DNA from 2 places in the Nicoliella sp. ESL1149 genome. Region 2 is predicted to be linked to the other one. Evidence: riboswitches for the same ligand, from Rfam matches in the RefSeq annotation. Region 2 holds a riboswitch; the other holds the start of a gene.
The links. Region 2 has a riboswitch for lysine ahead of AC3B6G_RS02120 (amino acid permease). Riboswitches for the same ligand answer to the same signal wherever they lie in the genome.

Region 1 (16,475 bases), on a different contig from region 2:
TTTTTATTACATTTAAGGTGGTGGTTTTCATTGGAAAGTGACATTAGTGAGATTCATATCATGTCGATACAAAATACTTATTTAAATTATTTGGAGGAAATTAATTATGCAAGAAACAGCTTTAGAAAACGATTTAAATCCCAAGCCATTGACTTGGAAAGAATATTTTACCGTCAGCTCATTACTATTTGCTCTTTTCTTTGGAGCCGGAAACCTGATTTTTCCACTTCATCTTGGACAATTAGCTGGTGCTAATTGGTTCGTTTCATCTCTCGGGTTCCTATGTACAGCAGTCGTCTTACCACTACTTTCTGTTCTAGCAGTTAGTGTTACTCGTGCTGAAGGTGTTTACGACATTGGAAAACCATTAGGACCTGTCTTCGCGGTCACATTTATGGTTTTAATTCATGCAACTATCGGTCCGTTATTTGGAACTCCCCGGACAGCTTCAGTCCCATTTGCTGTTGGAGTTCAACCATTCTTACCAGCTAAGGATGCTCAAGTTGGCTTATTAGTATTTTCGGCACTATTCTTCTTATGTGCGTACATGGTTTCATTCCGTGAATCATCAATCATGGATAAGGTTGGAAAAGTTTTAAACCCACTATTCCTATTATTACTATTCGTTGTTTTCTTATTGGCGTTCCTCAGTCCAATGGGCAATGCTGCTAAACAACCAGTTAATGCAGTTTACAAAAGTGCTGGTTTCTTAAACGGTTTTCTTCAAGGATACAATACGATGGATGCCTTGGCTGGCTTAGCATTTGGCGTAACTGTTGTTAAAGCCGTTCGTCAACTAGGCAAAACCAAACCAAGTAGTAATGCTAAAGTAACTGCACGAGCAGGTTTCCTTGCAATGGGCGTTGAAGCAGCTATCTATCTTGTTTTAATCTGGTTAGGTGCAACTAGTTTAAACCACTTCAAACTAGGAGTTGATGGTGGCGGTACCTTTGCTCAAGTCATGAACTATTATCTTGGTAGTGCTGGACAAGCTGCTCTAGCTGCATTAATCACCCTTGCTTGTTTAACAACCGCTGTTGGTCTAGTTGCTGCATTTGCTCAAGATTTTCACAAGCACTTCCCTAAATTTAGCTATAAAACATGGCTAACATTTATCTGTTTTGCTTCATTCTTTACTGCTAATTTTGGTTTGGAACAAATCATCTTATGGTCAACTCCAATGTTGATGTTCCTTTACCCATTCTCAATGGTATTAATCTTACTTTCCGTTACTTCCCCACTTTTCCATCGTGATCCGGTTGTATATGGTTCAGTTGTTGCTTTTACCGTTGTCCCTGCTTTATTAGATATGTTAGCTGCTTTCCCACCAGTTGTTAGTCAAAGTGGTGTTGCATTATCACTTGCTAAGTTCCAACACAGTTTCTTGCCATTCGCTAGTGTGGGAATGGATTGGGTAGTTCCTGCTCTTGTTGGTGCCGTTGTTGGGGTTGTTTGGCATTTAGTCAAAGTTAGAAGTACTAGTGTTGTAACTTCCGAAGATTAAAAATAAAATTAGATTCAACATAGCACCACTCATATTTGAAATAACATAAAAAAGATCATTGATTTAATATCAATGATCTTTTTTTATTTAATTAAGCTTCGTAATGATCTTCAGGAACTCGAACTAAATCTTCCTTAACTAAGTATTCAGCATTTTCAACGGTGTTCCAAGCAGCACCCTTTAAGAGGTTGTCAGAAACGACCCACATATCAAAAGCACCCTTAGTTTCAAGATCTGGACGTAAACGACCAACGAACACGTCACGCTTACCTTCCGCATTAACTGGTTGTGGATAAATTTGATGAGCTGGATCATCTTGCATTGTAACCCCAGCACCAGCAGCCATTACCTTGCGAATATCTTCTGTTGTTGCACTTTCATCAGCAACTTCAAAGTATACAGATTCACCATGAGCAATAGGAACTGGAACCCGAACACAAGTAGCATTGACCTTAATATCATCAGCATTCATGTCATTTAACATAATCTTCTTTGTTTCATGGATCATCTTCCATTCTTCATGAGTATAACCATCATCTTCAAAAACATCGATTTGAGGGAGAAGGTTAAATGCTAATGGATAGTGCTTCTTGTCGCTAGCGGTTGGTAGAATCGTAGACTTCATTGGCTTACCATCTAACTTGTCTTGAGCTTGTTGGTAAAATTCCTTCATTGCAGCCCCACCAGCACCTGAAGCAGCTTGGTAAGTTGAAACGATAATTCGCTTTAAACCAAACTTCTTGAAAACTGGTTGGAGTGGTACCAACATTTGAATCGTGGAACAGTTAGGATTAGAAACAATTCCTTTATGATGTTTTAATGATTCAGGATTTACTTCTGGAACGACCAATGGAACTTCTGGATCCATTCGGAATGCACTTGTGTTATCAACACAAACGGCTCCACGTTTTACAGCCTCTGGTAAGAACTTCTTAGAGGCAGCTCCACCAGCAGATGCTAATACTAAATCGATTCCATCAAAGGAGTCAAAAGTAGCTTCTTCAACTGTTAAATCTTCACCCTTGAACTTCATAGTTGTTCCAGCAGAACGCTTTCCTGCTAAAAGCTTCAAACTTTTTACAGGAATCGTTGATTGTTCTAATTGTTCAACCATTCTTTGACCAACGGCACCAGTTGCACCTAAAATTGCTACATTATATTCCTTCATTATTGAGGACTCCTTTAATTTCTTAATTCTTATTTATTATTGTATACTTTTTACTTTTGTTTGTAAACAATGAACATATGTTCATATCTAATAAACATAATTATAAAACATTTTCAAGACCTACGACCAATTGATTTAATTGCCCTACTTTTTGAACTGCAATCTTAACACCCTTCATGAATGATTGACGATCAAAAGAATCTTGACGAATCGTTAAAGCTTCACCTTCACCACCAAAAAGAACTTGTTCGTGTGCTACATATCCAGGAAGACGAACGGCATGAATGTGAATTCCATGATAATCACCACCACGTGATCCAGGTAAACTTTCACTTGTGTTATCAGGAGTATCTGGCTTACGAACTTGATCGATCAATTTAGCCGTATTCAATGCAGTTCCAGATGGTGCATCCTTTTTATCTTCATGATGCATTTCGATAACTTCAACATCTGGGAAGTATTCTGCGGCCTCCTTGGCAAACTTCATCAATAAAATGGCAGATAATCCGAAGTTTGGCGCAATAATTCCACCTTGATGCTTCTTTTCGGATAATGTTTGTAATTCACTTAATTGTTCATCACTCATTCCACTAGTTCCAATCACAGGTGCAATACCATGTTCAATTGCGAATTTAGTGTTCTCAAATGCTGCCGTTGGAATTGTAAAATCAATCCAAACATCAGCATCAACGTCAATATTATCTAATTGATCGAACACTTTTACATTATCATCAAGGCCGTAGGCAGCTGCTTTTTGATTTGCACTTGGTGAATAAACTCCAACTAATTGAGCATCTTCCATTGATTCAATCAACTTAACTGTCTTTTGTCCCATTGCACCATTAAATCCGGCGATTATTACTTTAGTCATTAATTGTAACCTCTTTCGTTAATGTCTTTAATAAAGCATCTTCTGGTAATTCTAAGTTAGTAGCTAACTTCTTCTTTTCATCATCGTTCAATGATGATATTGGTAAACGACAACTACCAACTTGATATCCTTGGGCATTTAAGACGGCTTTAACTGGAGATGGTGATGGATACATGAATAATGCTGCCATTCGAGGAGTTAATTCACATTGTAACTTCCCAGCTAATTTAACGTTTCCAGCATCTAATGCATCATACATTTGGCGCATTGCAGAACCATAGATATGTGAAGCAACCGAAATCACTCCGTTAGCACCAACTGTCTTAGCAAATAATGCTTGAGCATCTTCACCACTGTAAACTGCAAAATCATCAGCGGTATGTTGCACTAAATATTCCAAGTCTGCCATATCTGTACATTGTTTAACACCAGCAATCCGATCTAACTTTGATAGTTCAACAATGGTATCATTGTTCATTGTTACACCAGTTCTTCCTGGAATATTGTACATAATAATAGGAAGGGAAGTATTTTCTTCAACGGCTGTAAAATGAGCAATCATACAACGTTGATTAGGCTTATTGTAGTATGGAACAACGACTAATGCAGCACTAATTCCATCGATTTTAGCAACTTCATTATCAAAGCTAATCGTTTCTGCCGTATTGTTACTTCCAACTCCAGCAATAACTGGAACACGACCATTAACTTGTTTTGCAAAGTGACGGTATAATTCCAGTTTCTCATCATGGGTCAGTGTTGGCGTTTCACCAGTTGTTCCACCAACAACAAAGCCCTTACTTCCAGTCTCTAACATTCTTTCAATTAATGTATCTAGAGCATCATAATTAATTTGGCTACCATCTTCAGTAAATGGAGTTATGATAGCGGTCATTAAGTCAACATTTTCAAACATTAAGTTCACTCCTTATTTAGCTTGCATTCGATAATCTAAAAAGCTTGTAATTGCTTCAATTCCCTTACTGATTGAAGTTTCATCAGGGGTTAAAGTTGCTGAATGAAGTTGGGAATCATCCCCTACTCCTAACCAGAACATCGTTCCATGAATCTTAGAAAGGAGATATCCGAAATCTTCACCCGTCATCGCTGGTTCCGTTTCAATAAAGTTAACGTGTTTATTTTTCTTCATATATTCAATGAAGCGTTTCGTTAATTCAGGATCATTTTCCACTGGGAGGTATCCACCCTGATTTAATTCAACGTTAACTTTCGCATCATAACTGGCTGCAATTCCATTAGCTACTTGTTCAATCTTCTCGTCAATTCGTTCGATCATGGTTTGAGTCAATCCTCGAATTGTGCCTTCCAATCTTGCTTTCCCGGCAATCACATTTCTAATCGTTCCAGCTTCAAATTTTCCAAAGGTAATGACACCACTTTGAATTGGATCGACCATTCTTGAAATAATCGTTTGAATTTGATTAATAAATTGACTTCCAGCTACAACCATATCGTTCGCATCTTGAGGATAAGCCGCATGACCAGATTTACCAATTAAATCAACATTAACTTCGGTCGTTCCGGCAAACAATGTTCCCATTCGACATCCAATTGCACCCGCGGGTAAGTCAGGATTGTCGTGTAATCCATAAAATTCATCGGGACGCCATTCACCTTCAAAGACACCCATTTCGTAAGCTCTTTTACCACCATATTCACTTTCTTCAGCTGGTTGAAAGAAGAAAATTAAATTATCAACTGGTTGATGTTCAGCAAAATAACTTAGGACCCCTAATGCAACCGTCATATGGATATCATGTCCACAGGCATGCATTTTACCAGGATGTTTAGATTGGTATGCTAACCCAGTTTTTTCTGTGACTGGTAATGCATCAATATCTGTTCGATAACCAATTGTACGAAGCGGATTAGAACCAGCCACTTTTACTAGTATTGCCGTTGGTAACTCATCAATTTTACGAATCGTTAGATTGGTTTGTGGCATCTGCTTAATAATTTCAACTAAATACTTGCTAGTTTCAAATTCATGAAGTGCAAGTTCAGGAATCGTATGCAAATGTCTTCTAATATGAATTAAATCTTCATTAGATAATGTCATCTTATTTCAACTTTCTAAGAGCATCTTGTAAGCCAGTCTTTGACTTGGTCTTTTCATCAACATCCTTGATCTTACGAGCAGGGGTTCCGGCTACCAAAGTATATGGTGCAACATCTTCAGTAACGATGGCTCCGGCTGCCACAACTGCTCCTTTTCCTACATGAACACCTTCAATAACAACGGCATTAGCACCAATTAAAACATCATCATCAATTTGAACTGGCTTAGCTGAGGCTGGTTCAACAACTCCAGCTAACACTGCACCAGCTCCGATATGAGAATGTTTTCCAACTAAGGCACGACCACCCATAACAACTCCCATATCAATCATTGAACCTTCACCAATTTCTGCACCAATATTAATGATGGCCCCCATCATAACAACTGCATTGTCTCCAATAACAACTTGATCACGAATAACGGCACCTGGTTCAATTCGTGCATTAATGTTCTTTAAGTTCAATAAAGGAACAGCTGAATTACGACAATCATTTTCAACTTTCAAGTCTGTAATAGATTCTTTATAGGCTGATAAAACTGGTTGAATATCCGCCCAATCACCAAAAATAGTGGCACTAGTGTCAGAACCAAATACTTTTACACTATCTGGAAATCCTAACTTACTAATTGGTCCATTTAAGTAAACCTTTACTGGGGTCTTTTTCTTTGAGTTCGCAATAATATCGATAATTTTTTGTGCATCTAATTGTGTCATAATTTTTTTGCTCCTTAATTTAAATTGAGTGGTTCGTCTAAGTTAACTAAATCTTGGTAAGTTTCACGTTTCGTAACTAATTGTGATTTCCCGTTTTCAACGAAAACAATTGCTGGCTTAGGATTTAAGTTATAATTGGAAGCCATTGAATATCCATAGGCCCCCGTAGCAAACATTACTAATATATCTCCAGGATGAGTTTCAGGTAATGCTTGATCTTGAATCAATATATCACCTGATTCACAATATTTTCCAGCGATTCGAGCATTTTCAACAGTTGGTGCATTGGGATGATTTGCTACAGCTGCTTCATATTCAGCTTGATATAATGCAGGACGAATGTTATCTCCCATCCCACCATCAACACTTACATATGATTCAATTCCATCAACATCTTTTCGACTTCCAATAGTATAAAGATTATACCCTGCCGGACCAACAATTGAGCGTCCTGGTTCAATCCAAATTGCTGGCATTGTTAAATGTTTTTCATTAATTTTATTCTTAATCTTTTCAACAATTGAAGCAACAAATTCTTCAGGAGCTAATGGATGATCTTCTTTAGTATAACGAATTCCAAATCCACCACCAACATTAATGATATTAGTTTGGTAATCATACTTTTGTTTCCATTCATCAGCGATAGAAACTAACTTATCAGCAACCATGTCAAAGCCAGCAAGTTCAAAAATTTGCGAACCAATATGAGCGTGAATTCCTTGCATTGTCATCCGTGAATTTGAATTTACAATCCGAAATGCTTCTTCCGCAGCTCCTGATTCATAATCAAAACCAAACTTACTATCAACTTGACCAGTTTGAATATATTCGTGGGTATGAGCTGAAATTCCAGGAGTAATTCTTAACATTACATCGGTATTGGCATCTTGTTCTTCAAGAACTTGATTCAATAAATCAATTTCATGAAAATTATCCAACATAATCATTCCAACATGATGCTTAACTGCCATTGTTAATTCATCATACGATTTGTTATTCCCGTGGAAACTAATTCGATCTGCAGGAAAACCAGCATTCAAAGCCATGTATAATTCACCACCAGAAACAACGTCTATATGACAGCCTTCTTCTTTTACTAATTGATAAATTGCGGTGTTTGCAAAAGCCTTACTAGCATAGCAGACAGCGGATTTAACGTTCTCTTCTCTAAATACCTTTTGGAAATTCTCAATTTGAGATTTAATTTTCGTTACATCATACACTACTAATGGGGTTCCATATTTACCTGCTAACTTAACAGCATCACATCCCCCAATTACCAAGTGACCATCTGCATTAACATCGTAACTCATTCTTATTCGCTCCTTTTTTAATTGGAAAGTATAAGTACAAAAAAGGACTTCTTTGTGTGAGTGTGGAGGCACTCATTCAAAGAAGTCCAAAATTTATGTATCATAAGGATTTATTTTGGTATTCGTTCGTTTGAAAGCTCTCCACAAGTCCTTGCGACTTATGACAGTCCGTAGTCTATTAAACTACGTCCCAGCTAATTACGACCTGTAACATCGTAATGCCTCGGCAACCGCACCTTTCAATCAACTTCTTCGTTTTTACAGGAACTCGTTTGATTTACTTATCTTGGTTGCAACCTCTTTTCAATTTATAATCATCATATCGCTATAATCATTTCATGTCAACAATTACATTGAATAAAATTATCGCATATTTTTATTAGTAATTTTCTTCTATAATATGACCAATAAATATGATTTTTAAAATTAGCTTCAATGGTTGCACTTATTAAAATTCATGTTAAAATCAATTTCAATTAAGTCTTTGTGTGAATAAAACAAAATAGGACGTGGAATTTATGACAAAGGTAATTAAATTTGGTGGAAGCTCTTTAGCAAGTGGAGAACAATTTCAAAAGGTTTTAGATATCATCAAGGATGATGTGGAAAGAAAAGTTATTGTTGTCTCGGCTCCTGGAAAACGCTTCGCTAATGACACCAAAGTTACCGATTTATTGATTCAGTATGCTAATCGGGTTTTAGCACAAGAAGATTCAACGAATGTATCTAATGAAATCCAATCTCGTTACCAAAACATTGGTGAATATTTCAATTTGAATATTCAAGATATGCAATCAATTTATGATCAGATCAATTCTTTAAAAGATCAAAAATATCCAAATAATGAATATTTAATGGCTGATTTTAAGGCCCATGGTGAAATGTTGAATGCTCAGTTATTAGCTAAAGTGATGAAACATCTTAATTATCCTGCTAGATTTATTGATCCTAAAAAAGTGGGAATCGTTCTATCAGGAGAACCTAATGATGCGACCGTTTCAGAAGAAACCTATGATAATTTAGCACAACTAGATTATGAACCAAACGAATACCTTGTTTTTCCTGGTTTCTTTGGTCGAACAAAAGATGGTCATACTGCCACTTTTGCACGAGGGGGTTCTGATATTACAGGATCTATTGTTGCCCGCGGATTAAAGATTCCAACATACGAAAACTTTACTGATGTGGATTCTATTTACACCGCTAATCCAAACATTATTGAAAACCCAGAACCAATTAAAGAGATGTCTTATCGTGAAATGCGAGAACTATCATATGCTGGTTTCTCAGTTTTCAATGATGAAGCAATTATTCCTGCCATTCAAGGAAACGTTACTATTAACGTTAAAAACACGAATCATCCTGCTGCAAAGGGAACGTTGATTGTTCCAACAGAAGGATATAAACCTGCTCACCCAATTACTGGAATTTCAGGGTCTAATGATTTTGTTGCCCTATACCTCCATAAATATCTTTTAAATAAGGAAGTTGGGTTTACAGTTAAAATCTTAGAAATTATTGCTAAACACGGCGTTTCGTATGAACATATGCCATCAGGAATCGATGATTTAACTATTATATTTAATTCGAAAAATATTTCTGCTGATAAAATGAAAATGATTCAATCCGAAATTGAAGAGGTATTGCATCCGGATAGTATTTCATGGATCATGGATTATTCAATTTTAATGGTAGTTGGTGAGGGGCTCTATCATGAACAAGGTGCTACAGCAAAAACAATCAATGCACTAAATGATGAAAAGATTAGTATTAAAATGCTTAATCAGGGTGCTTCACAAACTTCACTTATGATTGGGACCAAAATGAAGGATTCTAATAGGGCAATTAAGGCAATTTACAATACATTTTTTAATTAGGAGGTTCAAAATGCAATTATTAAAAGTTCATGGTTCAGAAAATCAATTTTTTATTTTAGATCAAACTGAACTTTCCAACCCATTAAATGAAAATGAATTACAGACTTTAGCACAAACCATTTCAAATCCTAAAACAAGTGTTTTAAATGGTGCAGATGGATTATTAGTCGTAAACAAGGCTAATGATGACAATGCTTTAGGTCAAATGCGCGTATTTAATGCAGATGGTAGTGAAGCGTCCATGTGTGGGAATGGTTTAAGAACCGTTGCCAGATATTTAAGTGAAAAGTACGACCAAACCGATTTTTACGTTGAAACTAAACAAAAAGCTCTTCACGTTAAGAAGACGAATGATTTTGCTCCTAATGTTCCTGCATTCAGTGTTGAAATTGCACCTATTCACTTTGATGCAAAAGCATTCCCATTCCAAGATTTACTCTATCACAAAATCATTAATCGCCAATTACCCCCTATTAATGATCATTTAAAATTCACAGCAATTGCTGTTCCTAATCCACATTTAATTAGTTTCGTTGATAATGATACTGATTTAAATCAAACTTTAGGAAAAATTGGTAAAACTTTAAACGGTAAGAATCCTTACTTTCCAGATGGAGTTAACGTTAATTTTGCAAAAATCATGGGGCCTAACCAATTATTCGTTCATACCTACGAACGTGGAGTTGGCTTTACAAATGCATGTGGGACTGGAATGTCAGCTACTTCATTAGCATTTGCAATCAACTATCCAAAAGATGTTGACCTTTCAAAACCAGTCCTAGTTAAAAATCCTGGAGGCATGGTAAAAGTTGATGTTAGTGAACATCAAGATCAATATAATCTTGCCTTAATCGGGAATGCCACTTTTACTAATAAAGTCGAAATTAGTGAAAATGATTTAAAGAATAATGAAATTAATGAAAACACCACGACTGTCACTCCAACTGGTGAAGAAAATAGTTATCAAGAATTTGTTAAAAGCTTATAATCAAAAATAAATTATAAATAATAAAAAAGAATTGGCATTTAAACCAATTCTTTTTATTTTAAAAATTTTACCATTGCACGATTAAAGGCCTCTGGTTGTTCTGCCATCACTAAATGACCACTTTCAGGGACAACTTCAATTGTAATCTTGGACGATAATTCTTTAACCTGTTGAACATAATCTGAATTAAAAAGTGGTGAATCTTTACCAGACACTAGTAAGAGCGGACATGTTAACGATGCTAAGACGTCTCGCCAATCCTGTTCTGCATGATCTATTAATAATGGAAGGTTCAATTGTTCATCATATGGATGTAGTTCTTTTGCAGCCGATACTTTTTCAAAAATTGATTGAACAATTCCATTTTTAGTGGTTTTACCTAATGGCTTTTCCAATTCATCAATAAAGTTTGACCACTTTAATTTTTTATACCCATAGTGCCAATTTTGATCATTTATCATCTTAGGTGATTGGTCAACTGAAATAATTCCTGAAATATCTCTATCCCCAAACAAAGAAACGTAAGCGTAGCAAGTTGCCCCACCCATAGAATTTCCCATTAAATAAGGTTGTTTTAAATGTAGAGCATTGACTAATTCAAAAACATCCATAGCATGTTTAGACATCCGACGACCTTTAACTGTATGCTCAGCTGCTCCTTGATTACGGGCATCAACGTTGATGACTCGAAATCCAAGTTTAACTAGTTCGTCAATTTGAGGTTGCCAAATAACTCTTGTCCCACCAATACCAGATAAAATGACAATGCTTTTTTCTGCAGCAGAATTAATATCATCATAAGCTAATCTAACCCCATCATTAGTAATAAAATTCATTTTTTATCCCCGCTTTAATTTAGTGTAAATAAAAAGAGTGCTCTTGCACTCATTATTTTGCATTTTTTTCTTCTTTATTCGTTCTACGATTCCAAGGTTTCTTCCACCAGTCATGAATTAACACAACTTCCACGATTACCAAAATGGCAGTACTAGCAAAATAACCAATTCCAATTACATCTACGCCCACCATATTTTTAGGCTTTGGGTTATAGTATTGGGCAACATAAGTTGTTCCCACAATAATAAATGGAATAATAATAGCAATAATTGCTTCTAATTTTCTTTTTAACAATGGTCGAGTTGCTCCTTTGATTGGAAATTAATTTTATAAATTAATTGTTTTCGTATAGGTATTCCCTTTTTTAACAAATCCTAACGATTCATAGAAATCTTCATCTTCGGGTAATGGGTTTAAAATCACTGCCGGTTTTGGATCAACAATTCGTGAAATTACGCCAAAGGCACGATAAGCAGTTTGAGCTCGATACTTTGGATTCCGATTATTTGAAAAATCCAAAACTAATCCTGCGTCCAAATTAATAATTGTTGCACTCACTAAGACTTTAGAATCATTTTCACCCCAAATATAGTAGTTACTTCTTCTATCAATGGGTTGCAATAATTCTTCATCTTGAGCCGTTAATTCTTTAGTTGGTTTTACTTGCCACTTAATCATGTTCTCACACCTTTACTGATTCCACTATACTAAAAGTCACGTCATGAAACAATAGTTTTTAGCAAAGTTTAACCAATTTCTACTGCTCTTTGATGCCTGAATTTAGCATTAAATATTTTCTCAAAATGAGTATTTGTAACCCAGTAAACTTTATTGGAAGCCGTTTGATTCATGTAAGGATCTGCAATCAATAATGATCCTGGACGATATCCAACAATAACCGGAACATGATATGAACTAGTATTCTTCATTCGGGAAGCCCCAACAAAAATAACTGGATGCCCATGTTTTAATTGTTGAACGATTTGTTTTAAACTGTCCTTACTAATATTTTTGGCATGGAATCCCAAATTACGTGCATACCTAGCTAATGGTTTAGGATAAATCGTTCCAACATTCGTTTTAGGACTAACGTGATAAGGGCTACCTGTGAAACCCTGATTAGGATTGCTTTTTGATTTAGGCATTCGATTAATTACCTGTAATAAACTTAGGTGAAAGTTTGGCTTACTCACACTTAAGGCCATTTTTAAGCTTGCTGCTTCACAAGCGTCATCAGCATTCAATGGATACAATTGACTAGTGTAGGTAAACGGTAGAATATGTGTCGCTCTTTTTTGTTGAAATTGAATATTTATTTCTATTAATAAAGTAATAATCAGGATGCCACTAATGAGCAATCGTTTTCCCAACCCCATTTAAAACCTCCTATATAAAAAGAGCGAGCCACGAATGGTTCGCTTTTGATTTATTTTTCATTGGTTTTTTCATTAACTGTTAATGGTTTTAAAATTGTATTTAGTTCTTTAAAATTCTTGAACCGATCACCAATTAAAACCCCATCTAAATTAAGTTTCTTTGCTAGTTCAACTTCCTTAGGCTCAACATGACCACCAAGAACCAATCTATACTTTAAGTTCTTGTATTGACTTAGCAATTTCTTTAATTCCTTAAACACAGTAGCAGCTTCTTCATCAGAATATAACCGTTTCCCACGTAATGTTGATTCAATTGATTCCCAGGAAACAATAATTTCTTTATTATCCAAATTAGTTCCGCAGACAATTTTTTCAAATTCGTTCTTAATCCCCATTTTATCTTGTCTAGAGCCCATACAAATAATTGGGATAATGTTATTATCCAAAGCATTAACTAAACGAGCATGAATAATATCATATTGTTCGTGAAGTTGGATCCGACGTTCCAAATGACCTACGAATGCATATTTAATTCCTAAATAATGTAGTTCATCGGCAGAAACTTCACCAACCGTTCTCTTAGAAATCGTAATGTCTTGACTAGCTTCTTCAAAATTTCTAAAGAAGTTAGGTTCCAACATCGTTGGTGAAATAATCAGATCTGGTTGAAAATCATGTTTTTGAATATCATTCATTGCGTCCAATTGAGTCTGAATTGGCATTTTAGTTTTAAAGTTCATAATACATAACATATTAGTCTCTCCTTATATATAAACAAACAATTTTATAATAAAGCTTCATAGGGTTAAAAGCAATCAATAAGCCCTCACAAAAGCACACTAGTAAGTAATTATTAAAAACTATGCTAAAATATGAATGTAATTATTGTTTTCTGAAAAGAAAACGCTTACAATATGATTGTATTAAAGTTTAGGAGGAATCGATATGAGCAAGAAACAATGGTTTAAAGATGCAGTTGTCTACCAAGTTTATCCAATGAGTTTTCAAGATAGCAACCATGATGGTATTGGTGATTTGGGCGGAATTCGTCAACGTCTTGATTACATTAAAGAATTAGGCGCCAATACTATTTGGTTGAATCCAATTTATAAGTCACCTAACAAGGATAATGGTTACGATATTGCTGATTACAAATCAATTCAACCAGCTTATGGAACAATGGAAGACTTTGATAACTTACTTAAGGATATGCATTCTAAGGGCCTAAAGTTATTGATGGATTTAGTTGTTAACCATACTTCTGATCAATGCGAATGGTTCCAAGAAAGCAAGAAATCTCAAGATAACAAATATGCTGATTACTATATTTGGCGTGATCCAGTAGATGGTCACGAACCTAACAACTGGGGCTCTAACTTTAGTGGTTCAGTTTGGACATATGTTCCTGCTAGAAAACAATACTACTTACACTGTTTTGCTGAAGGACAACCTGACTTGAACTGGGAAAATCCAGAAGTTCGTCAAGCAGTTTACGACATTATGCGTTTCTGGTTAGACAAGGGTGTTGATGGTTTCAGAATGGATGTTATTAATTACATTTCTAAACCTCTTGGTTTACCTGACGGCCCAATCATTGAGGGCCAAGAATATTCTCCTGTTGAACCATTAGTTACTAATGGTCCCCGTTTGGGCGAATACTTAAGCGAAATGCACAACGAAGTTCTTTCCAAGTATGATTGCATGACTGTTGGTGAAATGCCTAACACTGAACCAGAAAATGCGATTGATTATGCTAACTTAGATGGTAGTCGTTTAAACATGATTTTCCAATTCGAACACGTTAGTTTAGGTACTAATCCTGACCGTCGTTTTGGTAAGTGGTACGATTCTGATGTTCCATTAAGAGATTTAAAGCAATCACTATCAAGATGGCAAGTTGGTCTAGATGGTAAGAGTTGGAATAGTCTTTACTGGAACAACCATGATCAACCTCGTGCTGTTTCTCGTTTCGCAAATGATGCTCCTAAATACCGTGTTATTTCTGCTAAAATGTTAGCTAACACCCTTCACATGCTCCAAGGTACTCCTTACGTTTATGAAGGTGAAGAACTTGGAATGACAAATGGTCACTTCAAGAAACTTGATGAATATGAAGATATCGAATCAATCAACGCATATCATCAATTTGTTGATGATATGAAGATTGCTAAGGATAGCCAAATGCTCAGCTACCTTGAAAGCCGTTCTCGTGATAATGCTCGTACCCCAATGCAATGGGATGATGGCGAAAACGCTGGTTTCTCAGATGCTACCCCATGGTACGCATTGAACAAGAATTACAAGGATATCAATGCTAAATTAGAAGAAAAAGATCCTGATTCAGTTTTAAGTTACTACAAGAAGGTTATTAAATTACGTCGTGATTATGACATTATTCGTTATGGTGACTTTGAACCTCTTGACTTGGATGACGATGAAGTATTTGCATACAAGCGTCATTATCAAGGCCAAACCTTATTAGTAATCAGTAACTTTAGTGCTAAGGAAGTTACACGTGATTACGATCAAAAAGATGCTGAATTATTAACCAGTAACTACGATGATGATAAGGACACTACTTTCCGTCCATACGAAAGTAAGGTTTACTTATTTAAGTAAAATTATGGTTATATAGTTAAATGATGTGAAAAACATTCTGAAGTGATCCCCATATATTGGACAGAAAATGTTCAACATATGGGGGTCTTTTTTGACAAAATATGAAAATGAAGATATAAACAATTAGTTTTATTTGTATAATGATATCTTTTTGAATTTCTTAAACAAAAAAACGAGTATTTCTACTCATATATGTTTAAATTCAATTGTTCATTCATCAGTATGTAATATATTTCTACGATATAATTGGACTCCTGTTATCCAAATTATAATAAATACGATGTATATAACAAATGCTATCCAACTAATCCTAAAATCAATACTTGAGTCGGTTGCACTAATGATAGTTCTTAATCTCAAACCCATGAAACTGATATTAACACTATTATCAGATGAAAATAATATCTTGAACATAAAATCACCCGTTAAGAAGATAACCCAAATGACTGATCCAATGGAAATGTCCTTGTCAAAATTATTAAATTTCATTATATTGGCCACCCTTTAAATCGATTTATCATTTTCAAAAACAATTGTATATTAACAAATCAAAATTATTATTACAACAAAAAGGCTTCCACCTATGTGAAATCTCTTTACTTTTCGTTCATACCAAAAGAATTGTTACTTTTCTACACTTAGATTTAGATACTAATAAGAAGGATTCGTTATTTCTAGATGATGATTCAACCTAGGGATGTGTTTTAATATTAAAGGAGCTTTTCATCTGAATGGTGGAGCTTCTTTTTTGTTATGTTGATTAGGGGTAATTTCACAAGTTTAGGACACATAACCAATAAAGATCAAAATATCTTCATTATAATTTGGAATAGCAATGGTCACTTTATCAATCAAAATACATTTATCAAAAAAATTGATGAAGCATTGATATTGTAATCAAAAAATTATTTATCCCATGAAGTAACATTGACGTTTTTAAATTATTAGTTTTCTTGTAAACATATGCTAAAATAACCCCTGCACTAAAATACATTAAAAAAGTAGCAATATTACTATAACCATGTGCAAAAGAAAATATTACTCCACTTATTACAATTGGAAGAACAATTTGACTAGATTTAAAGAATGCATTCATTATGAATCCTCTATAAAGCGTTTCTTCAACT
Region 2 (16,475 bases):
CATGCTAAGTTAGATCATTTGAACCAGAATCAAATGCCTCATAGTCTGGAAATTGAAAAAATTGAATTAGAAATGTTGGGTGAAATACGAATTGAACTGAATCATCTACGTGATGAAAGACAGTTAATCATTGATGAAAAGAAAGCTTTGATTAAACAAAAACAAGAATTAGAGAGGAACTAGTAAAATGGAAGATAATATTAAAATTGGTGATCCAGTATTCGATAACATGTTATTTACTTTAAAAGAACCAATTACTAAGGCTAATCATAAGGATTATCGATATTTAAACGAAGAGATGCAAGAAATTGCTGATGATATTTGGGCCATGCCTGCATACATGAAGGCTGATGATAATTACAGTATCTTTTTTATTTTTACTAAAATTGAAACTGGTCAAACGGTAATTGCATTTTCCGAAGGACAATTTAACAATGGTGACTTTAGTCTTGGAGAACCAATGACGACTGGAAAGGGACTAAATCAATTAGTAAAGCATAATAAAGACCGTGCTGCTCATGTCTTAAAGTTCATTAATTTAATTTCACGAGCTAATGAGGGTGATTGGCGAATGGTTGAAGAATAATGATTATAGTAGAAGGAAATAAAAATGAATAATTCTTTAAAAAATAAGTTTCAAGTGCTTTACCCATATTTAATCATTACATTATTGGCTTTCGTTACGATTATTCCACAGTGGCACGCGCAAGCTGCATTTATTGGTATAGATTCACTTTTTCATATGAATCGTTTTTACGATGCAATGATGCAAATTAAAACAGGTAATTATAATTATTTTCCAACTTTTTTTGGTTTTAATCAATCTGGTAGAATTGTTAATGCTGTTTATGGTCCTGCTTTTGCTTATGTCAATGGCGCAATATTATTAATTGCTAAAAATTGGGTCAATTATCAGATTATAACAACATTCTTAATTTTATTTTTATCGGGAATCCTCATGTATCATTTGTGTATTGCTAATAATGTTAAAAAAATTTTAGGGATGTTAATAGCAGTTACCTATATGTTTTCAATGCCAATTTTGTATTGGATTAATGGTCAAAGATTTACAGCTTGGGGTGCAGCATTCTTCCCATTAATCATGTTAATGGGAACTAATATGATGCGTGAACATAAAATTCATTGGATAAAATTAGCGTTAGCTATGACTCTGATGTTACAAGTTCATAATGTTACAACTGCCATTTGTGTAATTACTTTGATTCCGTTTTTTATGGTCGGATTAATGTTATCTAGTAATAAGAAAAAAATGATACTAGATTTATTAAAAGCAATTGCTTTAACATTAATTTTAGCGGCAAATGTTTGGGGAGGCTTACTCGAGGTTTCCCTATCTAATAATTTATTACCGACAGTTCCTGAATATCCAATTGCCAGTTCATCAATTCATTTGTTAGGTGGAGGTACAAGAGTACCCCATAGCACACTTATTTTATTTATAATTGTTTTATTGTATTTGTTATTCCGTTGGAAACATATTTCAATTTATGTAAAAACAATTTCATTAACTGGTTTTTTTGTTTTCTGGATTTCGACTCATTATTTTCCATGGGCAACTTTGGAACATTATTTTCCATTAATTGATTCAGTTTTACAAGATCCAGTTCGACTATTCGTTGTCCCTTGTGTTTTATTATTATTATCAGTTGGAATTTGTTTATCTGATGAATCAATCAAATGGTCACGATATATAGCGATTGGTCTGTCTGTATTGGTAGTTATTTTATTGGTAAGAAAAGATTTACAAAATGTTGATTATAAAATATCAGTTTTTAATGGTCCAAAAGTAATTAATAAAACTAATTTGTACTATGTAACGAATAAAAATCCCAAACATCTTAGAAATGCTCTTCGCTCTAGCAATACGAAAAAGATTCTAAGCCTGGTCTACAAACCAACGCCGGATTACGTTCCACTAAAGCATAAAATGATTATTACTGATTATCATAAATTAGGACCATATGGTGAATATAAACGGCAAATTATTGAAAGAACGGAGCATCCAACTAATACCGTTAAGGATGGTGAAATGCTTGTAAGACTAAATAATCGTACTGATCATACTAAGACAATAAAAACATCCATCTTTAAATATGCACATACTAGTTTGACGCTTAATGGGAAGCCTTTAAAAAATTTTGTTACCAGTGATATTGGCGTGTTAAAAATTCCGATTAAACCTGGAATAAGTACTTTAAAAGTATCCTATCATCCAGCAATGTGGTTCTTGGTTTTAATGGGAATTTCCATTCTTGCTTGGCTAATTTTGATTATCCTAGGAATTATCAGATTATTTTAGTTTAAAATCACTTACTTTTTACCATATTTACATTTCAAAAAAATGCTACGATAATGTAAATATGAGGAGGTGATTAGATGCACGAACATGATCTATCAGGAAGACGCTTCTTCTTTGTAACGGTTTTAAATGTTGTAATTACCGTCATCGAATTTTTAGGCGGCTTCCTATCAGGAAGTTTATCATTGATTTCTGATGCAGTGCATAATCTAGGAGACTCTGGTTCAATCGTAATGAGTTATTGGGCTCATCGGGTTAGTTTAAGGCCTCAAACACAACAGAATACATTTGGTTTTAAAAGAGCTCAAATTATTTCGGCTTTTTTAAACTCAATTTTTCTATTGGTACTTTCTTTTTTCTTGTTTGTTGAAGCTATTCAAAAAATTTTTCATCCAGAAAAAATTGATGGTGGATTGATGTTTTGGGTTGCCGTAGTTGGAGTTGTTGCAAACGTGATTTCAGCTGGAATGCTTAGTCATGGATCAAAACACAATTTAAATATTCGGGCAACATATCTTCACTTGTTGAGTGATTCACTCTCTTCATTTGGAATTATTATTGCTGGAATTTTGATTCAATGTTTTGGTTGGACGATTGCTGACCCGATTGTTACTATTTTAGTTGCCGTTTACATTTCATTTGAAACTTGGCGAGTAATTAAAGAAACTTCCAAGATTTTAATGCAAGGATCAGCTAATTTAGATTATCCCCAAATCAAGCATGACTTAATGTTAATTGATGGGGTGATTGGTGTTCATCATGTTCATAGTTGGATGATTGATGAAAATAGTATTATCTTTTCTGCTCACATTAATGTAGATGATATGTTAGTTAGTGAAGCTGAGAAAATATATGTTCCAATTAACGAATTGATGAAGACAAAGTACCATGTTGATCACGTTACGATTCAAATTGAGGTCAATCGTGGTCGAACGGCACAATTCTTTAATAAGGGTTAATCAAAATAGTAAAAAAATAACGTGAATTTTAATTAGCAATTAATTAAAACTCACGTTATTTATTTTATAGATTAAAGCCCACGGGCAATTTTTTGGTACTTTGCAGCATACCATTTTGGCCATTCAAGTTCAGGATTTCCGTTTTCAAAAAACTTTTGATCAATGTTTTCTAAAAGCATCCCGTACTTGTTAGAGCGGTCTGAAACAGAATCCTTAATGATGTTATTAATCGTGTTGTATTGATTGGTGAATAAATCTCGATTAATATCTTGAACGATCCCGTTCTTATCATATGAAGTGATAAGTTCCATATCGTTTTTTCTAACTAATTCAATGTAAAACTTAGCAAAATCAGTGATGGCATTTTGCTTAGCATCATCACTTAATTCACTAAAATCAACTAAGTCCTTACTCATGTTGAAAACTCCTTTTTGCTTACTTTTGTTAGCTGTTACTAAATGGGTTATAATCTAATTATATCTTTTTAGAGCGATTTCGTAAAACATAAATTCAATGATGGATAAATAGAAGTGAGGATGTTTAAAAAATGGAAAAAATTAGTCCAATGAAAGAAGACTACCTAAAAGTTATTTTTGAACTTGGTGGAACAAAGAACCAAGTTTCTAATAAAAGAATTTCATTGGCGTTGGGAGTGGCTCCAGGTTCAGTAACTGAAATGATTAAAAAATTAGTTGATCAAAAACTAGCCAAACACGTTCCATACGCTGGGGTAACTTTAACTGATGAAGGAATGAAAATTGCTGAACATTTAGTTCGAAATCATCGAATTTGGGAAGTGTATTTGGTCCAAGAACTCGGTTATAGTGCTGCCGATGTTAATAATGAAGCTGAGGTTTTAGAACATGATTCCAGCCCACGTTTAATGAAGGCATTATATGAAAAATTAAATCATCCATCAAGATGTCCCCATGGTGGTGCAATTCCTGATATGCAAGGGCATTATATCGAAGATTCACATACACTTTTAAATGATACTCAAGATGGTGAAATTGTCAGAGTTCAACGTTTTATTGATAATCATGACCTTTTAACTTATTTAGGGGATATTAAATTAGACGTTGGAGATAAGTTACAAGTAATTAAACATTCACCTTTTGAGGGCCCTATTACAGTCGTTAATTTAACTGACAATAAAGAAATTGAAGTTAGCTATAAAGCTTCTCACCATATATTTGTCGAACCAGCTAATAAATAAAAGATGGAGTTGATAGAATGGCAAAGGTAAGCAAGGACGTTTTGATTATCGATACATGTTTGCTCGCTGGTAAAATTATGATTGAAAATGGCTCCGAAATGAGCCGAGTTACCGATACGATTTATCGAATTGCGGAAAATGCCCATGCCTATCGTGCTCGAGCATATGTGACGGTGACTGGGATAATTATGTCTGCTAGTAGTCGGGTTGGGGCGCAGGTAACCGTGATTCAAAAACGGAGTTTTAACTTAGAAAAAGTAGCAACGGTCAATGATTATTCACGTCAATTTGCGGAAAAGAAGATTTCATTACGACAATTTTATATGAAATTACTTCATATCGATAAACAAACTAATGATTTTCCATTTTGGATGCAATGTATTTCAGCTGCATTGATTAGTGGAACATTGGAAGTTGTTTTTCGAAATGATCCAACAGATTTTTTAGCAGCATCATTAGTTGGGTTAATGGGCTGGATTACCTATTATTTACTTTCTGAAAGAATTCATGTGCAATTTATGAGTGAATTTTTTGCAGCATTTGTCGTTGGCGGGTTGTCAATTTTAGCCATTAGCTTACATTTAGGAAATAGTATGGATGATTTAGTGATTGGTGGAATCATGCCGCTAGTTCCAGGGGTACCAATTACAAATGCGGTTCGGGATGCTTTAGCGGGAAACTTATTAAGCGGGCCTGCTAGAGGATTGGAAGCGTTACTGATTGCTTGTTCATTAGGGTGTGGAGTTGCATTTGCATTAACTGTTTTTTAGGAGGGATTGCTGTTTGTCATTGTCATTTTCGCAATTTTTAATTGATATCTTTTTTGTTTACGTGGCAACGATTGGATTTGGAATTATTGTTAATTCGCCACGCCGCAGTTTGAATTTTGCAGGTATAGTTGGAGTTATTGCTTGGGTCATTTATTATCTATACATCACTTTCATTGGTGGCTACATTGGAGCTAATTTTTGGGGGACTTTTGCAATTGGGGTATTTAGTATGATAGCGGCTAGACGGCAGCATTTGCCCGTTATTATTTATAATATTCCAGCATTATTGCCATTAGTTCCTGGTGGACAAGCTTATCAAGTTATGCGTTCATTGGCGATGACTCAGTATAGTGTCGCCAAAGCGAATATGATTCAAGTTATTTTTATTGCTGGCTCGATAGCTGCTGGTTTTCTAGCCTCGGAACTATTCAATCAAGAAATTTTTAAAGCTCGTCATTATCGTTCACCGCGACATTATCATATCTTACGATTAAGACGGCGGGCTAAAAATAAAAAACCGTTATGAATAAACTTCATAACGGTTTTTATTATTTAATGGCCCCAATACAGAAACTAATAATTAGAATTAATAGGACGAATGAGGTGATGTAGACATACATCATATCGTGTTCCTTATAGAAGGAATAAATAGACACAACGACTCGTAAAACAGGTGTTAAAATCAAACAAAAAACGCCAAACATCATAATTGCATATGGTTTTAAATGAATGATTCCTGGTAAGATGACTTTAAAAGACGTTGGCACAACGTGAGCAGGATAACCACTTTTTCCGCTGATGGCAAATAAAAGATAACCAATAATCATAATAGTTGCTGAAATCAGAACTCCAATTCGGAGGATCTTTCCAATGATCAACTCGATATCATTCATTTCAGAGGTTAAATTAGTCTTTTTTGGTGTCTTCATTATAACTTCACCCCAAATCCTTGTGAAAGCATATTAATTCCAATGTAAGCTAAAATTGGAATAAAAACAATTCGAATTAGTTTGACGGGGAGAATTTGCATAACTCTAGAACCAATCGTGGCACCCACTAAAATTCCTAATGCTAGTGGAACCGCAATATTAGGAAGAATTGAACCATTAAAGAAATAGACAGTTGCACTTGCTGCGGCTGTGACTCCCATCATTAGATTACTGGTCGCACTAGATGGTTTTAACGGCATTTTCATGAACGTATCCATTGCAATCACTTTAAAAGCTCCAGAACCAATCCCTAACAAGCCACTCGCTAATCCAGCCCCAAACATTACTGATAGACCACCAGGAATGTTGGTAACTTGGTATTTGATCGTTTTTTTAGATTGTTTATCGAAGTATTGGCCATTCAATTGTAATTTTGCAGCGAATTTATCATCACTATAAATTCCAGTATCATCATCTTTACTTCGTAATTTGCGAATCATGTTGAATGCAGAAAATACTAACAACAATCCAAATAAAAGATAAAGATATTTTGGATTTAGAATGCCGGTCAATAATGATCCAGCAACGGCTCCAATTGTGGTAGCAATTTCTAAGAACATAGCGACTCTTAAGTTCAAAACGGAATCTTTTAAATAAGCAATTGTAGATCCAGAACTAGTCGCAATAACAACAATAATACTAGCCCCAATAGCATATTTAATGTCTAAACCAAACATTAAAGTTAAAATGGGGGTAACAATAATTCCCCCACCTAATCCAAGGATTGCACCCCCAATTCCTGCAAAGACACCAACCATGATCATCAATAAAGCAGAGCTTAACATAGACAATTCAACTCCCTTAGTCTATTAGTAGAATACTTTAATTATAGTACATTTCATTGAAATAAATGAATTATTTATTGTGGTATAATTAAGGTAATTAATTATTTCGAGGAGGATTTAATGCTAATTGAAAGGGATTCGAACCGAGGCTTTCGGTTTATAATTACTTTGCTCGCATCTTTATTTGTTACCATTTCAGTAGCTTTTAATTCAGCATTTTTAAATTTTTTGGATTCAACGATTGCTTCAATCGTTCAAGGTCGTCAAAGTGGAGTAAAAGAATTTTTCTATACTTTTATCTCCGCTATTGCCAGTCCTAAAATGGATCTTTTATGGGTCTTCATAACAGCGTTTCTTTTATGGGGATTTAAGTATAAAATACCTGCATTATGGGCGTTATTCACAATAATCGGTGGTGACGTGATTGGAACGATCATTAAACATTTGATCCAAAGACCACGACCAATGATGCATATGGCAAGTGATACGGGTTTTAGTTATCCAAGTGGACATGTCATGGGAAGTTTTTTGGTATTATCTATTATTTGGGTTTTAGTTGTGCCCCTTTTCAAGAAACAAAGTACCCAAGTTATTTTAAGAACGTTGTGTATTATAATTGTATTTCTTGTTATGTTATCACGGGTATATCTAAATGCTCATTATCCAACAGATACAATTGGAGCGGCGTTATTAGCATATGGTTGGTTAGAAGCCTCAGAGTGGTTATATATAAGAGTGGCTCCGTGGTTACGTCAATTTAGATTTGTTAGAAATTCTAAATATTAAAAAGAAAAGAGTGATGATTAATTTCATCACTCTTTATTTATTTAAAATATCATTCAACCATTCTAAAGCAAGTGGGAACCACTGGGCAACATGTGGATCGCTGGATTTAGAGTTCCAAGCCGTAAGGTCGTTTGCCATCCCCATCCCATGGGGACCATGATGGAAAAGATGTAATTCATTATCAATATGATGAGCATTAAGAGCTTCAGCATATTTTAATGAATTGATGCTTGGAACGAATGGATCATCAACAGTGTGCCAAATAAAAGTGGGAACGTTGTTATCATTGACACCATCTTCAGCTCTAATTTGATAATCAGCATTGACCCAATTTGAAATGGTTTCTTCTTTTTTGGGGAAACCCATTTTAAGGTCAATCACTGGATAGGAGAGAATCGTTGCAGCTGGCTTAAGTGATTCCTTAGAATGAGTTTGGGCCAAGAATTTCGGATTTTGATAAAGGTTATTGAAGAGGCTAACGATGTGACCACCGATTGAAAAACCAATAATTACGATTTGGTCTGGATCGATATTCCATTTCGAAGCGTTTTGTTTCAATAACTCAACTGATTTGGCTAATTCTAGTAAGGGCCAAGGCATTAGTGGATGTTTCTCCATATCAAAACTATAGCGAAGATAAAAACTTTGGTATCCTTGAGCTGTAAAAGACAATGCAAAACTTTCAGCTTGTTGAGGTGAAATGTGGTTATATGAACCACCTGGAACGATAATGACGGCTGGGTATTTGTAATGTTGTGATTCAACATCTGATGGCCGGACGTACCCTTGTAAATAAGCATTTGAATTTTCCAATAACTTTTTTTTAATTATTTGCATGTTCGGAACTCCTATTGAAATTTAATTAATTAAAATCATTGTATAATGAATCCACTAAAATTAAAGGAGTTCTTAAATTCTTAATTGCATTTTAAAATAAATTAGTATATAGTTAAAAATAAATTAAATACCTTAATTTCTTATAAGAGGTGCAGGGTTAAATAGTAGTCAAAAGGGAGCTAATTAAGTAGCTACGATCTTTTGTGAAAGGGAACCTTGCCGAAGGATGACAGTGCTTTTTCATTGTTAGACTGGGCCTAATGATAATATCGTTAGGACTGTCGCCAATTTGGCGGAGTGCTTCTAAGACTTCGAACGATTGTTAAGCGGCCTCTTATTGTAAGAGGTTTTTTTATTGTTATAATTCACGATTGTTGGAGGAAAAAAATGAGTGAAAAAAAAGGAACTAACTCTGTTAAAAGAGAGTTAAAGACCCGTCATGTTTCGATGATTGCCCTTGGGGGATGTATTGGAACCGGGTTGTTCGTTGCTAGTGGATCTACAATTAGTCAAGCTGGTCCAGGAGGAAGTTTAGTTGCTTATCTATTAATGGGAGCAATGGTGTACTTTTTAATGACCAGTTTAGGAGAAATGGCTACTAACATGCCAATTTCTGGCTCATTTGCGGCTTATTCTGCAAAATACGTTGATCCAGCATTAGGATTTGCCATGGGATGGAATTATTGGTTCAACTGGGCCATTACGGTTGCCGTTGATATCAGTACGGCTGCCCTTGTTATGGGATATTGGTTACCAGGTGTCCCTAGCTGGATTTGGAGTTTAATCGTTTTAATTTTGATTTTAGCGATTAACGCAATTTCAGTTGGTGCTTTCGGTGAAATCGAATTTTGGATGTCTTTGATCAAGATTGTAACGGTTATCATTTTCTTGGTAGTTGGGGTTTTAACGATTATCGGGATTATGGGTGGCGGTCACGCAATCGGGATGAGAAACTTCACTTATAAACAAGCTCCATTTGTTGGTGGAATTCCAGCGATTTTAGGAGTATTCGTTGTTGCCGGGTTCTCTTTCCAAGGAACTGAATTAGTTGGAATTACAGCTGGAGAATCTGATGATCCTCGTCACAGTGTTCCAAAGGCGATTCATTCTGTTTTCTGGAGAATTATTTTATTCTACATCTTTACAATTTTTATCATTGGAGCAATTATTCCATACACTAGTCATGACCTATTAGGTTCTAGTGCGTCTGATATTGCCATCAGTCCATTTACGTTAGTATTCAAACGGGCTGGACTTGCTGCGGCAGCAAGTATTATGAATGCCGTTATTTTAATTTCAGTAATTTCTTCTGCTAACTCCGGAATGTATGCTTCTACTCGGATGCTTTATTCAATGGCGGACGATAAATATGCTCCTAAGATTTTCAGTAAGGTTAACAAACGAGGAGTCCCAATGGCTGCTTTAGTAGTAACAACGTTTATTTCGTTAGCAACCTTTATTTCTAGTATTGCTGGTCCAAAGATTTATCTTTGGTTAGTGGCTGCATCTGGATTAACTGGATTTATTGCATGGTTGGGAATTGCAATTTCACACTTTAGATTTAGAAGAGCCTTTATTAAACAAGGACATAAGTTAAGTGAATTAAAATATCATGCAACATGGTTCCCGTTAGGACCAATCTTGTCATTGATCTTATGTATCTTAGTTATTGTTGGTCAAAACTTACAAGCTTTTGCTGATTTTGATTGGGAACAAATTGGGATTACTTATATCAGTGTGCCATTAGTATTGATTCTATACGTTGTTTATAAGATCAAGAATAAGACGCATTTGATTCCATTAGATAAAGTTGATGTAAGTCCAACTAATTTAAAGGATGAAAAACAAAAGAGCTAAAATGCTTGTTGTTTTAAGATTTTTGTAATACTATTAGAGTATAAATAAATCGAAATTAATGTGTATTTATAAGTAGATAATACAGAGAAGTAATGGTGCTGAGAATTACTAATCGAAAAGTCCGATACACAAAAATGGTAGTCAATCCTACACGGTCAGTGCCGTTATCACTTTTGAGGGTCTATTAATTTAGAAACTTGGGTGGTACCGCGGAAAAGAAAGCTTTCGTCCCTGTGACGGAGGCTTTCTTTTTATTTTGGGGAGGATATAAAAATGTTAGATTTAAAAATGATTCGAAATAAAGAAGACTGGGTAAAAGATAAACTTGCTACCCGAGGAATTAAACCAGAAGCAATCGATGAACTTTTAAAATACGATAAGCAACGTCGTGATTTAATCTTAGAAAGTGAACAGTTAAAAGCACAAAGAAATACTGTTTCTGATCAAATTGCAACTATGAAACGGAACAAGGAAGATGCTAGTTCTGCAATTGATGAAATGAAACAAGTTGGGAAACGGGTTAAAGAATTAGATGCCCAACTTGCTCAAGTTAAGGAAGACGAAAAGAATTTAGCAGCTCACTTACCAAACATTCCCGCTGATGGGGTGCCAATTAGTTTAACTGAAGATGGTTCTAAAGAATTACGTCGAGTTGGCGATATTCCAAAATTCAGTTTTACACCAAAGCATCATTGGGATATTGCTGAAAAATTAGGAATTTTGAACTTTGAAAGAAGTGCCAAAGTTGCTGGAAGTCGTTTTGTATACTACATTGGTGCTGGTTCATTATTAGAACGTGCGATTTATAACTTTTTCTTAGATCAAAATACTTCTGTAGGTTATAAGGAAATTATCCCACCATACATGGTTAATTCAGCATCAATGTACGGAACTGGTCAATTCCCTAAATTTTTGGAAAAGAAGGCTGGATTTGAAATTGCAGATAGTGATTTAACTATGATTCCAACTGCTGAAGTTCCATTGGTTAATTACTATCGGGATGAAGTTTTACCAGCTGATCAACTTCCAATTAAATTCACTGCATTAACTCCTGCTTTCCGTTCTGAAGCCGGAAGTGCTGGACGTGACACGCGTGGTTTAATTCGGATGCACCAATTCAACAAGGTTGAAATGGTGCAATTTACTAAACCTGATGAATCATGGCAAGCATTGGAAGAAATTACTAATGAAGCTGAAAGACTATTGAAGTTACTCAAGATTCCATACCATGTAATTACATTAACTACTAGTGACATGAGTTTCACTGCTGCAATGACTCATGATTTGGAAGTTTGGATGCCTGCCCAAAATTGTTACCGTGAAATTTCAAGTTGTTCAAATACGACTGATTTCCAAGCTCGTCGTGCCCACATTCAATATCGTGATGAAAAGGGTCGTTTACAATACGTAAATACTCTTAATGGTTCAGGGCTTGCTGTTGGTAGAACTGTTGCTGCTATTTTGGAAAACTTCCAAAATGAAGATGGAACTGTTAATGTTCCAGAAGTTCTTCAACCTTATATGCATGGAATGAAGAAAATTACTAAGGAAACACAATTTTAAAATTTTAAAAAATTGGAATTCAAAATGAATTCCAATTTTTTTATTTTTTGGGTGGACAATTAAAAATGTATCATGTATAATTAATTTCTGTTGTCAAGATATATCAACTTGATGACAAAGTAATAATAAAAAGTAGTTGACAGTTAATTAACGAAATGTTATTATTAAATAGTTGTCTTGCTTATCGGAGCAAGGCGTTAACACATGAAAGATGGATTATGGAGGATTAGCTCAGTTGGGAGAGCATCTGCCTTACAAGCAGGAGGTCACAGGTTCGAGCCCTGTATCCTCCATCTTTCGAGCCGTTAGCTCAGCCGGTAGAGCATCTGACTTTTAATCAGAGGGTCGGGAGTTCGAACCTCCCACGGCTCATTGCCAGAAAAATTTAATATTGCATGTATGCGGGCGTGGCGGAACTGGCAGACGCGCTAGATTTAGGTTCTAGTGTCTTAATTGACATGGGGGTTCGAGTCCCTTCGCCCGCACTTAAATCCCATGCCGACTTAGCTCAGTTGGTTAGAGCGCATCACTAGTAATGATGAGGTCGGGCGTTCGAATCGTCTAGTCGGCATAAATGCGGAAGTAGTTCAGTGGTAGAACGCCACCTTGCCATGGTGGAGGTCGCGGGTTCGAGTCCCGTCTTCCGCTTTTTAATCTACTGCCGGGGTGGCGGAATTGGCAGACGCACAGGACTTAAAATCCTGCGGTTAGTGATAACCGTACCGGTTCGATCCCGGTCCTCGGCATTTTTAATATTAATATAATGCACCCATAGCGCAACTGGATAGAGTGTCTGACTACGAATCAGAAGGTTGTAGGTTCGACTCCTACTGGGTGCATTTTTTATTTTCGGGAAGTGGCTCAGCTTGGTAGAGCACCTGGTTTGGGACCAGGGGGTCGCAGGTTCGAATCCTGTCTTCCCGATTCGAAAAACTGAATATAAAAAGAAACATCGGGAAATAGCTCAGCTTGGTAGAGCGCTGCGTTCGGGACGCAGAGGTCGCAAGTTCGAATCTTGTTTTCCCGATTTTTTATTTTATTTAAAATCAAAATACTTTTAATTTCGTAAATATATTCGTATAATGAAAGTCAATATTAGTCAAAGTTAGGTGGACATTATGCATGGTAAAAATATTTCTGATATGATTGAAAAATATCTAAAGCAAGTTCTATCTAACGATGCAGAAATAGAAATTCGCCGATCAGAAATCGCAAATCAGTTTCATGTTGTTCCATCGCAAATTAATTACGTTATAAAGACTCGCTTTACTATAGAAAATGGATATGTCGTAGAAAGTAAACGAGGTGGTGGAGGATACATTAAAATTGAAAAAGTTCGTTTGCTAGATAACTTAGAGATTTTGGACTCTTTAATTGAAATGATTGGTGATGAAATATCTCTGCGCAATGGGAATTCAGTTATTCATTCGTTATATCGAGATGGTTTAATTTCAAAGCGGGAAAGTGTATTATTGCTAACTACGATTAGTCATAATGCACTTAACTGTAAGGATTCTAAAAATGAAAAACGACTACGAGCAAGGATTCTTATCTCAATTCTAAATCGTTTGAGATATGATAGCTAAAGTTTAAAAGTAGGAGGCTCGTTATGGAAAATTTATTTACACCAAGCGCAAGAAATGTATTAGTAATTGCTCAAGAACAAGCACGCCAATTTAAACATCAAGCTGTTGGAACAGAACATTTATTGCTAGCTTTATCGATGGAGCCTAGCGGAATTGCTTATAAAACGATGGAGCAATTAGCAATCAATGAAGATGACCTAAGAGGAGAAATTGAACATTTGACTGGTTTTGGAAACTTAACCGGAATTGATGAAAATACCTACTTACCATACTCACCTAAAGCAAAGGATGTTTTATCAACTGCAGGCGCAATTGCCCGCCAGTACGGAGCAACTAAAGTAGGAACGGAACATCTTTTGTTAGCGTTGATTAGCAGTGATGAAATTTTATCAGCACGGGTATTGATCAACCTTGGATTTAATATTAACTCCGTTCGAAAGGTTACGCTTAGAAAAATGGGTGTTAGCGGTGTTTCTACTAAACAGGCAAAATTGAATGCTAATCGAAATTCTCAACCAAAGGGACCAACGCCTACATTGGATTCTTTAGCAACTGATTTAACGGAAGAAGCTCGTGAAAATCGCTTAGATCCAATTATTGGACGTAAAAAAGAAGTTAAACGAGTAATTCAAATCTTAAGTCGGAGAACTAAGAATAACCCAGTTCTAATTGGAGAACCTGGGGTTGGTAAAACTGCTGTAGCAGAGGGAATTGCCGAAAAAATTGTTGAAGGTGAAGTTCCTGCTGACATGATGAATAAACGATTAATGATGTTAGATATGGGATCATTAGTCGCAGGTACAAAGTATCGTGGAGAGTTTGAAAGTCGTCTAAAGAAAGTAATCGACGAAATGAAAGCTGCAAAGAACATTATTCTTTTCATTGACGAACTTCATACTTTAATTGGAGCTGGAGGAGCAGAAGGAGCAATCGATGCTTCTAATATTTTGAAACCCTCATTAGCTCGAGGAACGATTCAAGTGATGGGTTCAACAACGCTTGATGAATACCAAAAACACATTGAGTCTGATTCAGCATTAGAACGTCGTTTTGCAACGGTTCAAGTTGATGAGCCAACGAAAGAACAAGCCGTCAAAATTTTATCTGGATTGCGGCCTAAATATGAAGAATATCATCACGTTAATATTAGTGACGATGCAATCAAAGCAGCCGTGAGCCTATCAAGTCGTTATATTCAAGATCGTTTCTTACCAGATAAAGCCATTGATTTGGTTGATGAAGCTGCAGCAAAGGTTAGAATTGATAACCAATCCAGTCATTTATCTAAAGAAGAAAATGAAGTTCGGAAATTAGATCAAGCAAAAGAAAAGGCGATTGAAGAACAAGATTTCGAAAAAGCAGCTAAGCTAAGAAAAGAAGCTCAAATTGCTCAAGATAAACTAGATAAATTAGATGCGGAACAACAAAAGAAAAATGATCATGAATATAAACTAAAGGTAACTCCTGAAGATATTGCTCAAATCGTTTCTGAATGGACTAAGATTCCTGTTACTCAAATGACAAAACAAGATGCTGATAAATTAGTTCATCTTGAAGATATCTTGCATAAGAGAGTGATTGGTCAAGATGAGGCGGTTTCAGCAGTTGCTAGAGCGGTTCGACGGGCTAGAAGTGGATTAAAGGATCCTAAACGGCCAATTGGATCATTTATTTTTCTTGGACCTACTGGAGTTGGAAAAACTCAATTAGCCAAGTCACTTGCTTCTGCAATGTTTGGATCCGAAAAAGATTTAATCAGAGTGGACATGAGTGAGTATATGGAAAAATACTCCATTAGTCGTTTGATTGGTTCTGCACCTGGATATGTTGGTTATGACGAAGGGGGTCAATTGACCGAAAAAGTTCGTCAACATCCATATTCAGTTGTTTTATTAGATGAAGTTGAAAAAGCTCATCCAGACGTTTTTAATTTATTACTTCAAGTTTTGGATGATGGGTATTTAACCGATTCCAAAGGGCGTCGAGTGGACTTTAGGAATACAATTATCATCATGACTTCTAATTTAGGAGCCGCAACTTTACGTGATAAAAAGACGGTTGGTTTTGGTGCCGAAAAAGCTAATGCTGATAGCTATAAAGAGATGGCTGCTACAATTCGCCATCAATTGAAAGAATACTTTAAACCAGAATTCCTAAATCGAATTGATGAAGTTGTTATTTTCCATCAACTTAATAAGAAACAATTACATCAAATTGTAAAATTAATGTTGCATACTTTGATTGATAGAATTGAAAAGCAAAATGTTAAGATTAAGGTTACGCCATCTGCAATTGATATTGTTGCAAAGGATGGGTTTGATCCTGAATATGGTGCTCGCCCAATTCAACGAGCAATTCAAAATCAATTAGAAGATCCGATTAGTGAATTATTATTATCTGGAAAGGTAGCTAGTGGTGATCAAATTACAATTGGTTCTCATTCAGGTAAGTTAACTTTTAAAGTAAATGACAAAAGCGCAAAAGTTTTGAATAGCTAAGTTAATGTTGACTTTTTATATTAATTTGGGTATGATAATAGTTGTATGTTTGCGAATTGAAATGAATTACTGCGATATATTGTCCGTATGTAGTTCTCATAAGACCCAAAAGTAGGATGAGAAATCTTATTTTGGGCTTTTTTTTGCTCAAAATACGGTCAAAATATCAAAAAATATGTTTTGTAACATAAATGTAATATTTCAATTAGCGTAAAATTTAGAGAGGTGAATGATTTGGCAGGACATTTAGTTAAATATGGAAAACACCGTATCCGTAGAAGTTATTCTCGAATCAAGGAAGTTCTTGAT

Region 1: another riboswitch for lysine. It lies ahead of lysA (diaminopimelate decarboxylase); the one in region 2 lies ahead of AC3B6G_RS02120 (amino acid permease).

Annotation. Positions count from the first base shown of each region.
Region 1 covers NZ_JBYLUE010000004.1:293,644-310,118, reverse strand. The annotation lists gene brnQ (branched-chain amino acid transport system II carrier protein) at 107-1,504, shown strand; gene AC3B6G_RS07400 (aspartate-semialdehyde dehydrogenase) at 1,596-2,675, opposite strand; gene dapB (4-hydroxy-tetrahydrodipicolinate reductase) at 2,773-3,543, opposite strand; gene dapA (4-hydroxy-tetrahydrodipicolinate synthase) at 3,536-4,459, opposite strand; gene AC3B6G_RS07385 (N-acetyldiaminopimelate deacetylase) at 4,472-5,623, opposite strand; gene dapD (2,3,4,5-tetrahydropyridine-2,6-dicarboxylate N-acetyltransferase) at 5,625-6,338, opposite strand; gene lysA (diaminopimelate decarboxylase) at 6,353-7,651, opposite strand; lysine riboswitch at 7,778-7,961, opposite strand; gene AC3B6G_RS07370 (aspartate kinase) at 8,170-9,528, shown strand; gene dapF (diaminopimelate epimerase) at 9,539-10,516, shown strand; gene AC3B6G_RS07360 (alpha/beta fold hydrolase) at 10,570-11,352, opposite strand; gene AC3B6G_RS07355 (hypothetical protein) at 11,405-11,647, opposite strand; gene AC3B6G_RS07350 (hypothetical protein) at 11,681-12,031, opposite strand; gene AC3B6G_RS07345 (C39 family peptidase) at 12,100-12,729, opposite strand; gene AC3B6G_RS07340 (triose-phosphate isomerase) at 12,780-13,481, opposite strand; gene AC3B6G_RS07335 (glycoside hydrolase family 13 protein) at 13,675-15,348, shown strand; gene AC3B6G_RS07330 (CPBP family intramembrane glutamic endopeptidase) at 16,214-16,475, opposite strand, start outside.
Region 2 covers NZ_JBYLUE010000002.1:386,512-402,986, reverse strand. The annotation lists gene AC3B6G_RS02180 (DUF1003 domain-containing protein) at 1-183, shown strand, start outside; gene AC3B6G_RS02175 (hypothetical protein) at 188-586, shown strand; gene AC3B6G_RS02170 (hypothetical protein) at 611-2,320, shown strand; gene AC3B6G_RS02165 (cation diffusion facilitator family transporter) at 2,398-3,279, shown strand; gene AC3B6G_RS02160 (hypothetical protein) at 3,351-3,695, opposite strand; gene AC3B6G_RS02155 (metal-dependent transcriptional regulator) at 3,836-4,495, shown strand; gene AC3B6G_RS02150 (threonine/serine exporter family protein) at 4,513-5,265, shown strand; gene AC3B6G_RS02145 (threonine/serine exporter family protein) at 5,279-5,791, shown strand; gene AC3B6G_RS02140 (DUF1634 domain-containing protein) at 5,814-6,194, opposite strand; gene AC3B6G_RS02135 (sulfite exporter TauE/SafE family protein) at 6,194-7,039, opposite strand; gene AC3B6G_RS02130 (phosphatase PAP2 family protein) at 7,160-7,825, shown strand; gene AC3B6G_RS02125 (lp_1002 family arylesterase) at 7,859-8,662, opposite strand; lysine riboswitch at 8,799-8,973, shown strand; gene AC3B6G_RS02120 (amino acid permease) at 9,050-10,519, shown strand; gene serS (serine--tRNA ligase) at 10,793-12,082, shown strand; tRNA gene AC3B6G_RS02110 (tRNA-Val) at 12,303-12,375, shown strand; tRNA gene AC3B6G_RS02105 (tRNA-Lys) at 12,382-12,454, shown strand; tRNA gene AC3B6G_RS02100 (tRNA-Leu) at 12,484-12,567, shown strand; tRNA gene AC3B6G_RS02095 (tRNA-Thr) at 12,580-12,653, shown strand; tRNA gene AC3B6G_RS02090 (tRNA-Gly) at 12,659-12,730, shown strand; tRNA gene AC3B6G_RS02085 (tRNA-Leu) at 12,743-12,828, shown strand; tRNA gene AC3B6G_RS02080 (tRNA-Arg) at 12,848-12,921, shown strand; tRNA gene AC3B6G_RS02075 (tRNA-Pro) at 12,933-13,006, shown strand; tRNA gene AC3B6G_RS02070 (tRNA-Pro) at 13,036-13,109, shown strand; gene AC3B6G_RS02065 (CtsR family transcriptional regulator) at 13,201-13,668, shown strand; gene AC3B6G_RS02060 (ATP-dependent Clp protease ATP-binding subunit) at 13,692-16,166, shown strand; gene rpoB (DNA-directed RNA polymerase subunit beta) at 16,401-16,475, shown strand, end outside.